Regions from separate parts of the Enterococcus sp. DIV0756 genome, predicted to be linked through region 1. Evidence: riboswitches for the same ligand, from Rfam matches in the RefSeq annotation. Region 1 holds a riboswitch; the other holds the start of a gene.

Region 1 (5,348 bases):
ATTAATTGGTTATTTTGCTTATCCGTATTTATACACTCAATCAGTAATTGATGTGTTGTTTCTTCAACAATAGTAAATGAATTATTCTTAGCTAATTTATCCAGGTCATTCTCTAGGTTCTCATCATAAGGAAGCTTAATGTACATCACCTCTTTAGTGTGGATCGGAATGTCGGAATAATCAATCACTTGAATCACTTCGATCATATTGCTTAACTGATACTTGACTTGTTCAAAGGTACGATCATCACTAAAAAGACTGATAGTCATCCGAGAAATATCTTTTGCTTCCGTTTCCCCAACCGTCAAGCTATTTAAATTATACAATTTCCCAGAGAATAATCCAGAGACTCTTGCTAGTACTCCTACTTCATTTTCAACGTAAACACTTAACCATTTCTGTTCAGTTGTCTTCATAAGTGATCATCTCCTTTAACCCTTGACCTGGTGCAACGATCGGTAGCACTTTTTGTTCCGTTTCAAGCATGAACTCTAAAACAATTGGCTTATCCTTCGATTGTTTTGCTTTTTCAAAGGCACTATCAAGCTCTTCTTCTTTGGTAATTCTCATTCCTTCTAACCCATAACTGTGTGCCAATGCAATAAAGTCCGGTACATACGTGTCATTACTATTACTCAACATCGTGTAAGAGTAGCGTTCCCCATAAAACATTTCTTGCCACTGACGAACGTTTCCTAAGCTTCTATTGTTGAAAATGCAAATAATGATCGGAATTTTTTCTAGGATAATGGTTGCTAGCTCCTGAAGATTCATCTGGAATCCTCCATCACCAGTGATTGTCAGAACATCCTTACTGGGATTTCCCAATTTTGCACCAATCGAAGCAGGAAAGCCAAAGCCCATTGTTCCTAGACCACCTGAGGTTAATAATTGACGCTCTTTTGTTACTTCAAGAAATTGTGTTGTCCACAGCTGATTTTGTCCAACATCTGTCACTACAATAGCATTTGAGAAATGGTCATTCACTTTTTTGATTATTTTTTCAGGAGTTAGGCCCCTTTCCTCCATCCGAACAGGCAGAATTTCATTGATTTTTTTTATTTCTTGTAGCCACTCATCATAGCTTGATTGATGAAGATGACTAGTTATTTTTGGTAATAAATCGTTGATGTCACCTACTAGGCGAATCTGTGAATCGACATTTTTATCAATGACAGCCGGATCAATATCTAGGTGGATCAGCTTAGTTAGCGGACAAAATGTTGTTGTGTTTCCAGTTACGCGATCATTTAGCCTTGTCCCTATTGCGAAAAGAACATCGCTATTCATAAGGGCGTGATTCGCCGCACAACTGCCATGAATTCCTACGTTACCAATATAATTCACATGATTGTTAGGCAACGCGCCTTTTCCCATAATCGTTGTGACAACTGGCACGTTATACTTTTCAACAAATTTTGCTATTTCTCGATAGGCTGCTCCACGATGAACTCCACCACCGAGAAGTACCACAGGCTTATTAGCGCTATTTAACAATTCAACCGCTTCTGTTAATTTTTCAAATGAAATATGTGGTGTTTTCTGACCACCACGAATTGTGACTTCTTCTGGATACATTTCTGAGCCAAGTTCTTGCTGAATATTTTTAGGAATATCTACTACTACCACACCTGGTTTGCCAGTTTGTGCAATGACAAACGCTTTTTTTAGAATCTCTCCTAAATCTTCTCGTTTTTTGACGGTTACTGCATATTTTGCAATTGAACGACAAATTCCTACCATATCTACTTCTTGAAAAGCGTCCTTTCCAATCAAGTGTGTCGAGACCTGACCTGTAATACAAACTAAAGGGGAAGAATCATAGCCTGCAGTAGCAATTCCAGTAACTAAATTTGTGGCCCCTGGTCCACTAGTTACCAGACAAACACCAACTTTTCCCGTCGATCGAGCATATCCATCCGCAGCATGGATGAGTCCCTGCTCATGTCGCGGCAAAACAACCCGAAACTCTTCTCTTTGATAAAGTGCATCAAACAAATCAATAGCCTGCCCGCCCGGATAGGCAAAACAAACTTCAACCTCCTCTTTGACTAAAGCGTTAACAACCATCTCTGCTCCCGAAATCATTTTTCACGCCTCCTTAAAATGCAAGTATTGACTTGCATTTTAACATACAACTTACATTAGTTGTCAACCGTTTTCAAAAAATAAAAGACCGTTCTCCTCCGAACGATCTCCTATTTCCTACCATTTTTCCAGCTTGACAGCCATTTCCCAAAAAGCATACTCCATCTTACTGCTAATCACGAAAGCCTGGATCATTTGCTGTTGCTCCTTCTTTAGACTTTCTTGATACAAACGATCTAAGAGGGCACACTCCTTTTTAATCCCTTCTGCAGCTGCTTCGCCTGCATACGTTTCAATCCATCGCTGATATAAAGAATCAGGTGAACCTGTTTCAATCAAACGAACGCCGATTTCTTGATAAAGCCAGGCACAAGGAAGCATGCCGGCAAAAGCAGTGTTTGGTGTCCCATCAACTAACTGTCGATACATATGAGAAACATAGTGATACGCTGTGGGAGCAATTGGTGTCTCCAGAATCTCTTGATCCGAAATCGCCAATTCTGAAAAGAATTCTTTACGAATGGCCATTTCGCCAAGTTTAAGATTTTCTGCATTCTCTTTCAATTGCTGCTGGGCTTCTTGATCATTCGTCTGTTCCGCGATCTTACTGTAAAGCTTACTAAAATGTTCAAGATAATAACGGTCCTGAAGTAGATAGTAACGAAAGATCTCTGATTCTAAATCTCCGGCTGCCAGTCTTTGGATAAACGGATGTTCAAAACTCTTCTCCCAATAGAATGCTGCTTCTTCACGTGCAATTTTTGTAAAAGTCATTCTCAGTCTCCTTTTATTGTTCTTTCTTAGTGTTCTTACTTGTTAGAAATCATCTCGGATCAAACCATAAAAAAACCTCCTTTATTCACATAAGAATGAAAAGGAGGCTTGCTGCTCAAAACATGCGTACAGAAGAAAACCCGACCGCAAAAAAACGGTCGGGTGCAAATTCTAAAAACATCACACATTCCCTGCGTCAGTACTAACTGTTTCAGGTTCAATGGGTATAATCTCAGGTTCAATGGGTATAATCTCAGCTTCAAAAGCACCCCTAGTGTCATTCAATTATTAAAAGTATAACATACTCTTTTTAGTAAAACGACCGTTATTTAAAATCATCTGAACTTAATCAAATATTCTGGATTCTTCGACTAGCGTTCTACTTGGCGTCAAAGTAGCTTGAGCAATTGTTTCTCCAGTATTTTTTAAATAATCCTTTACAAGATGATAGCCGATCGTGTATCCGGCATTTCTTGAAAGCCCCACTGGCTGGTAGCCCTGTTCACGCGCCACCTCATCCCCGTACATATAAGCGGAAACCTGATCGAAGCCACGAGCCTCTCGTCCAGACTTCATTACCTCGATTGTGTACTCTAACTCCTCTTGATCGTACTCTTGTACCCAAGGACCACGCTGTTCAACTCCATAAAGGGTTTCAGCAAAAACTTCCGCTAACCCTTCAATTACTAAATAATCTTCGACACTTACATCTCCATGATTAAAAGGTTCATAAGTAAAGCGAACATTATGATTAAACTCATGGGCTAATGCTGATTTTAATCGCGTTCGATTAAAGGCATTCGGTACAACAATCAGCAAAATGTATCCAGGTATACCGCCAAATCCACTATATCCCTCACTTGCCATCAATATATTATTTTCGGAATCACCAAGTAAGATATTCAAGCGAAATTCATTCACAGGAATGTCATACCCAATATCATTAAAAAGTTGAACACTCTCGTTAATCACCTGATTGTATTGCCTGAAAATATTCGTGTCTTTCAATGAAGTTACTTTTGATTTAATCAACTCTATTTCCTTCCTTGGTGTCCAGATGCCTAGCATCTCTGATGCCATTACTACGTCGTAACCTCCCGGTGTTTTAGGTACAAGTGGAACGCTTAAGTAGCGCCACATTTCTTCAAATGGCTGCATGATTTCATAACGAAAGCTATTTTCGTCCACCTGACTGTGCAAACATCGTTCATAAAAGCTCAGCGAATCAACTAGTTTTACTTCAAAATTATTCACTATGATAACCTCCTTTCTTTTATCATAATCGTTGACGTTACGTAAAGGTCAACAGCACTTAAAAATAAAGACCAAAATTTATTTCGCAACTTAATTTGCAAACAATTTCAGTTTGTGTTAGCATTATATTGAAAAGGAGAGATGGTATGGAGAATGAATTAACTATCAAAGAAATAAAAAAAGGTTATTCAAAAAAAGGAGAATTTCTTTTTCACTGCCTATATTGTGATCAAACATTTGATGATCGCTTTGTCTACCCGATCAGTGAATCGAATAGTCAATTCGCTCGAGCTGAAGGTGCGATGATCTATCATGTGAAGCACACACATCACGGTCCTTTTATTGCTTTACTTAATCTTGACAAAAATCAAACTGGACTAAGCGAAACACAAAAAAATTTTTTGAATCTATTTTCAAAAGGTATGGATGATCAGGAAATCGCCGATCAGTTGAATATTACGACTTCCGCGGTAAGAAATCATCGTTTCAAATTCAAAGAGAAAAAACGTCAAGCAAAAATTTTATTAGCTTTATTGGAATCGATCGAAGAAAAAGAACAACGAGATTTCACTGCGAATTCAATTATTGATTCTGATGAACGCTTTGTATCAACACAAAATGAAAGAGCAAAAGTCTTTAAAGTTTTCCTTGATGAGAATGGAAAAGCCAACCAAATACCAAAAAAAGAAAAAAAGCGGATAATTCTAATTCAAAAATTAGCTGAGAATTTTATTCCTGAAAAGCAATACACAGAAAAGGAAATCAATGAGGTCATTTCTACAATGTTTGATGATTATGTCACGATCAGACGATATTTGATTGAGTACGGAATTTTAGGTCGTACCGTAGATGGCACGACCTATTGGAAAATATAACTGTTTTGAAGGGAGCCGTTATCATGGTGTTACCAATGAAAATCGATCATATGCAAGTCACAGTAAGAGATATTAATGTAGTAGAAGCCTTTTATGATGGACTGATGGAAAGCTTGGGCTTTGATTTGAGCAAAAAAATCAAGGTTTACTTAGAGGAATTGGATATGAACGTCATCGAATATCTTGATAGCTCCTATGATTTCGGCATTTGTTCCGCCCTTAATGACTATCAGCAAGAATCAGTCCATCGTAGAAAACCAGGCGCTGTTCATCATATTGCGTTTCGAGCGCCATCCAGAAGTGAAGTTGATCGCATCTATCAAGAGATACTTAAATTAGATGCTGAGATTTTGGATG
Region 2 (5,348 bases), 1.7 Mb from region 1:
ATTTGGTTACGAGCTTCTACACTGGCATTGCCGATATGCGGGGTTAGGATCACATTCGATAACTCTTTTAACCCTTCGGTGACTTGCGGTTCGAATTCGTAGACATCTAAAGCAGCACCAGCGATTTGTCCGGTTTTTAAGGCTTGAAGCAACGCGGCTTCGTCAATCAGCGGACCACGAGCGGCGTTGATCAGGAAAGCACTGTCCTTCATTTGTTTAAAGGTTTCGCTTGTCAGCAGATGATGTGTTTCTGCTGTTAGCGGTGCATGCAGGGTTAAGATATCTGCTTGCTGAATCAAATCTTCCTGCGAGCAGTAGGTTACCTGTAATTTTTTCGCAAGTTCAGCACTTAAGGCATGGCGCTGGTGATAGAGAATCTTCATTCCAAAGGCGTTCATCATTTGAGCTAAGGCTTGACCAATCTGCCCCATGCCGATGATGCCTAACGTTTTATCCTTTAATTCGTGGCCTAAGAAAAAGAGCGGTGCCCAGCCGTCAAAGCCTTGATCATGCATCAAGCGGTCTCCTTCGACGATTCGGCGAGATAGGCTGATAATCAATCCAGCTGTCAATTCGGCCGTCGCATTGGTAGAGACAACTGGCGTATTCGTTACATAGATTTTTTTCTCTTTCGCATAAGCAATGTCGATATTGTTGAAGCCGGCACCAAAATTGGCGATTAATTTTAAGTTCGACGCAGCATCAATAACGTCGCGGTCGACTTGTGTTGATAGGGGACAAATCAATATTTCACAATCAGCGATGGCTTCAATCAAATCTTTTTTGGAGATTAGCCCCTCGCCCTCATAGACCCGATAATCAAGTCCGGCATCTTCTAATAATTTAGTGCCAAGCTCTGGCAGTTTGGCGGAAAGATAAATTTTACTCATTTACAATCCCTCGTTTCATTTCAATAAATTGACTATAGCACAGGAGGAATGACATGAAAAAGATTCTATTCGTTTGTATGGGAAATATTTGCCGCTCGCCCATGGCAGAGGCGATTTTTCGCGATGCCTTTGAGAAAAAACAGGAGAACAACTTCGACGTCGATTCAGCAGCTACGAGTCGCTGGGAAGTCGGAAATCCACCTCATCGCGGCACGCAAAAAATATTAGCGGAGCATCATATCTCAGCAAAGGGCATGCGGGCTCGACAAGTGACAACTGAAGATTTTTATGAGGCTGATTACATTATCGGGATGGATCAAGAAAATGTCAGCGATCTTCAAGCGATGGCACCAGAAGGAACAGAAAACAAGATTTGTCTTTACTTGGATCGTGTCTCTGAACATACAGGGGAGGGAATTCCTGACCCTTGGTATACCGGAGATTTTGAGGAAACTTATGAATTAATTCAGAAAGGTTTAAACGAATGGTTAACTTTTTTTGAAATGGACTAGATTCCTTGTTTTTTCTTCAAAATTTAAGTAAAATCAAACTACGTAACCATGCTCTTGATAGGAGGAAGCTGAATGACTAAAAACGAGAAGCCTAAGAAGAATTTAATCAAGCTATTTTCGAATTCGTCGTATCGTTTCATCTCGGATTTTTTGAATGATTCTGCTGAAAAACGCGCCCAAGAGCAAGCCAATGAGAATATTTTTCTCAAACTGAAGATGGCCTCTCTACAGAATAGTTTAGTAGTCATTCAAGTTCAGGATGAACATAACGAAGAAAAGTTCCAAACGATCTCAGGCTGGTTGCCCAAAGTAGTCACGAATGATTCGATTGTTATTCGTACCCAGGACAATCAATTGGTGATGTTGACGATTGATCGGATTAAAAAGGTGACAACCTTATCACCAAGCGGCGATCAGGAAAGTATTTCACGATAAAAGTATTTTATACATTTACGAGCAAACAGACATCTGTTATACTCTGAATGTACTAGAAAATAGAATAATACTGTCGCAAAGGGGAGCCCTCGGGCTGAGATTGAGATTACTCTAAACCCTAGTACCTGTTTCGGTTATTCGAGCGTAGGAATTGTGATGAAGTAAAGATATTTACTTCTCCTTTGTGGACTGTATGTTCAAAAGGAGGAGTTTTTTTATGTATAAAACAAGAATTTTAGTGGAAGGAACCGTCGTGGCGGCGTTAGCGTTGGTATTGTCATTCATCCCAACGACTATCGGCAGCAGCTTCACGATTTCATTGGGGATGATTCCGCTAACATTGTTTGCCTTACGTCGGGGATTGAAGCCCGCGCTAATGTCAGCCTTCATTTGGGGCATCTTGCATTTTCCTGCAAGCCAAGTGGTTTATCTTAGCGTCATTCAAGTATTGATCGAATATCCGATTGCCTTTACCTTTGCCGGTTTTGCAGGTCTCTATGCTAAGAAGGTTCAAAAAGCGTTAAGTGAGCAGGATATGGCAAGTGCTCGGAAAAATATTATTTTTGGCACATTCATTGGTACGGGAGCAAGGTTTTTCTGGCATTTTATCGCTGGAGTCGTTTTCTGGGGAAGTTATGCTTTGTGGGGCATGAATCCATGGATTTTTTCATTGGTTATGAATGGTGTCAGCGGAGTTGCAACTGCTGTTGTAACTGCCATTGTGGCGATTATAGTTGCAGAAAAAGCGCCGCAATTGTACTTGCCGAAGGACGGCAATTTGATTCACAAACAAAGTCATCAATAAACAAAAAAAGCATTTGTCCTAAGTTGGCAAATGCTTTTCTTATCGGAATGAAAAGACCGGATCATCATTTTCGACTTCCAAGGACCAAAGTTGCTTGGCACTGTCGTAAGTGATTTCCGCAATCTGTTGTTCTTTTTTAAAATTTTTAGGACTACGCCGCCACCCTTTTTCATCTGATAAAAAGATCGGAATACTGTAAACACGATTTTTTAATTCAGATTGACTGAGGCAAAAAATTGCGCCTTCCTGCAAGATCGGATATAATTCCTTCAATAACTCACCTTCTAAAGGAGCGACTGAAGAGCCTTTGCGGAAAAAAGATCGGCGATCGTTGACTTTTTCCAAGACGATTCGAGTCAATTTGCTAGCTAGGATACGATAGAATTCATCGAGGTAACGATAATACACGCGCATCGTTTCATTCCCTAAGTTGAAGTAGACAAAATTGTTTTGTAACTTATAAAAAAAAGGTGAATGCAGATGAGTCCGCATATGCCCAAAATAGAGCAATTCAGAAATTTCTAATGGAGTTAGTTCCTTCAGCATCGCATAATCATTAAAATCGATCCACTTGCTTCCTTTTGAATGGGTAAAGGCCTTATTATTAAAAAATTGTTGGACTTGATCTGGACTATTAACGATTTTCAAACCTGTATGGGGTTCGTATTCTCCCGCTTCTGCAACTGGATCTAGCAATAACAAATGTTTTGGCTGATGGACGATTCCATCAACAAAATCGCTGGGTGAAAAACCTTTTGAGAGCACAGCATTACTTGTGGAATCAATATATGCAAATAACGTTTCTGGCACAAATTTTCACCCTTTCTAATAGTTGTCACAATTATTTTAACTCAATAATAAAAAAAAAGCTCGTATCTTTTATTTTAAAATTTGATTACAAACCCCTTAAAAACTGCAACATTGAGGCGCTTTTTTAACATTTAAAATCATTTTAATAAATAACGACTTTCTCATCTAATTATTTCTTTTTTTAAATTTTTTTCTATTAAGTGAAAGTAGTATCACAGAGTTTAATAGAATATGATATGATTAGCGGGAGAATGCAGGAGGCTTGAGATGAAGAAAAAAAGAAATTGGCTAATAAATATTTTTCTTTTCTTATTATTGCTAGTAGGTTTGGCTTTGATTTTTAACAATCAGATCAAATATTTTTTGATGCAATATAATGGTGAACGCTATGCCGTAGCGAAAATGGATCGAGCAGAACTCGATAAAAATATGCAAAAAGAAGCGTCATTTGATTTTGATGCGGTTGAGCCAGCAAGTACAGAAGCAGTATTGCAAGCACAATTGAGTAACAAACGACTACCAGTGATCGGTGGGATCGCGATCCCATCCGTAGAGATCAATTTACCGATTTTTAAGGGGTTATCCAATGAGGTGCTGCTTTATGGAGCGGGGACGTTGTCACCCGATCAAAAACTCGGTGAAGGCAACTATGCATTGGCTAGCCATCGAGCAGATCGACCAGGTTTACTATTTACACCGCTTGAAAATGTTAAAGAGGGTGACTTGATCTATTTAACTGATCTGCATAATATTTATACATATAAGACGACACTGAAAGTCCGAGTGCAGCCGACAGAAGTGAAATATTTGGATGTTCAACCAGACAAACAACAGGTAACGTTAATTACCTGTGGTGAGATTGAAGGCGTGACCCGAATTATCGTTCAGGGAGATCTTATAGCCATGACACCTGTCAACAACGCTACCGATCCGATGCGCAAGGCATTTGAGATGGAGCAGCGTACGTATTAAATTATCAAATTTTGAAACAGACCTTTTTCAGAAAGCTTCAAGGCTTGCCTTGAGGCTTTTTGTTGCAACAGGATTTCTGCTATACTGAAATAAATATGCGAAATGAACATACGGTAAAAATCAAGGGAGGAAGCGATGGCGTTAAAGCAAATGTACATGTCAGATGTCTTGGCTTTTTGGGAGAAATTCCAACAGACACAGCTGCTTTTTCCATTTTTTGCCTCTCATGGTCAAGGGCGATCAGCGTTTTTAGCAGCTGTAAAACATGGGGAAGGCTATTGGATACAACGTAAATCCCAATGGCTGCTGGTAGATAAAACCGATGCAGGCGAAGCATGGCATATTAGAAATTTATTGATCTCAATAGATCTTAACTGGCAAACAGCTTTCACGTTATTGGAGAATGCTGCGCGGCAACAATTCAAACGAGTATTGCAGTTAAAACTTGATGCCAACCAAATCCTGCAACAGTGGTTGACTACTCAAGGCTATCAGCTGTACGAGGGTGTTTGGCGAAAGGAACTGATCTATCATACTGGTTTGGTGTTAGGCGGAGGCGGTGCTCGTGGGGCCTATCAAATTGGCGTTTGGAAGGCATTGCTAGAAAAGGACATTCAATTTGAAGTGATTACGGGCACCTCAGTTGGGGGCTTGAATGGTGCATTAATTGCCCAAGGAGATTATAATCAAGCGTTAGCTTTGTGGGAGGAGATCGAAACTGATAAGGTTTTAGATATCACCTTTAAGGAAGTAGAGGAATTAGATTTTTCGGCACAAATGGATCAGTTACGGACATTTGTGCGTACGTCATTCCGCCAACGCGGGATTTCTTCAGCCCCTCTTAGGCGTCTATTAGAGCAACATTTGGATGCCGAAAGGGTTCAAGGAGGTTGCCCCTTTTATGTCGTTGCGACAAAGGTTCCA

What was found. Region 1 has a riboswitch for thiamine pyrophosphate ahead of tenA (thiaminase II). Riboswitches for the same ligand answer to the same signal wherever they lie in the genome.
Region 2: it holds a riboswitch for thiamine pyrophosphate, as region 1 does, so the genes downstream of both, thiT (energy-coupled thiamine transporter ThiT) here and tenA (thiaminase II) in region 1, are expected to answer to the same signal.

What each region holds. Positions count from the first base shown of each region.
Region 1 is NZ_JBIOLF010000001.1:1,380,170-1,385,517, reverse strand. Features, by position in the region: gene ilvN (acetolactate synthase small subunit) at 1-416, opposite strand, end outside; gene ilvB (biosynthetic-type acetolactate synthase large subunit) at 403-2,088, opposite strand; gene tenA (thiaminase II) at 2,206-2,862, opposite strand; TPP riboswitch at 3,033-3,145, opposite strand; gene IGI44_RS06660 (DUF2268 domain-containing protein) at 3,208-4,116, opposite strand; gene IGI44_RS06655 (DUF2087 domain-containing protein) at 4,263-4,991, shown strand; gene IGI44_RS06650 (VOC family protein) at 5,015-5,348, shown strand, end outside.
Region 2 is NZ_JBIOLF010000001.1:3,042,727-3,048,074, reverse strand. Features, by position in the region: gene IGI44_RS14655 (2-hydroxyacid dehydrogenase family protein) at 1-890, opposite strand, end outside; gene IGI44_RS14650 (low molecular weight protein-tyrosine-phosphatase) at 944-1,402, shown strand; gene IGI44_RS14645 (hypothetical protein) at 1,475-1,837, shown strand; TPP riboswitch at 1,907-2,005, shown strand; gene thiT (energy-coupled thiamine transporter ThiT) at 2,055-2,642, shown strand; gene IGI44_RS14635 (hypothetical protein) at 2,682-3,452, opposite strand; gene IGI44_RS14630 (class A sortase) at 3,720-4,424, shown strand; gene IGI44_RS14625 (patatin-like phospholipase family protein) at 4,560-5,348, shown strand, end outside.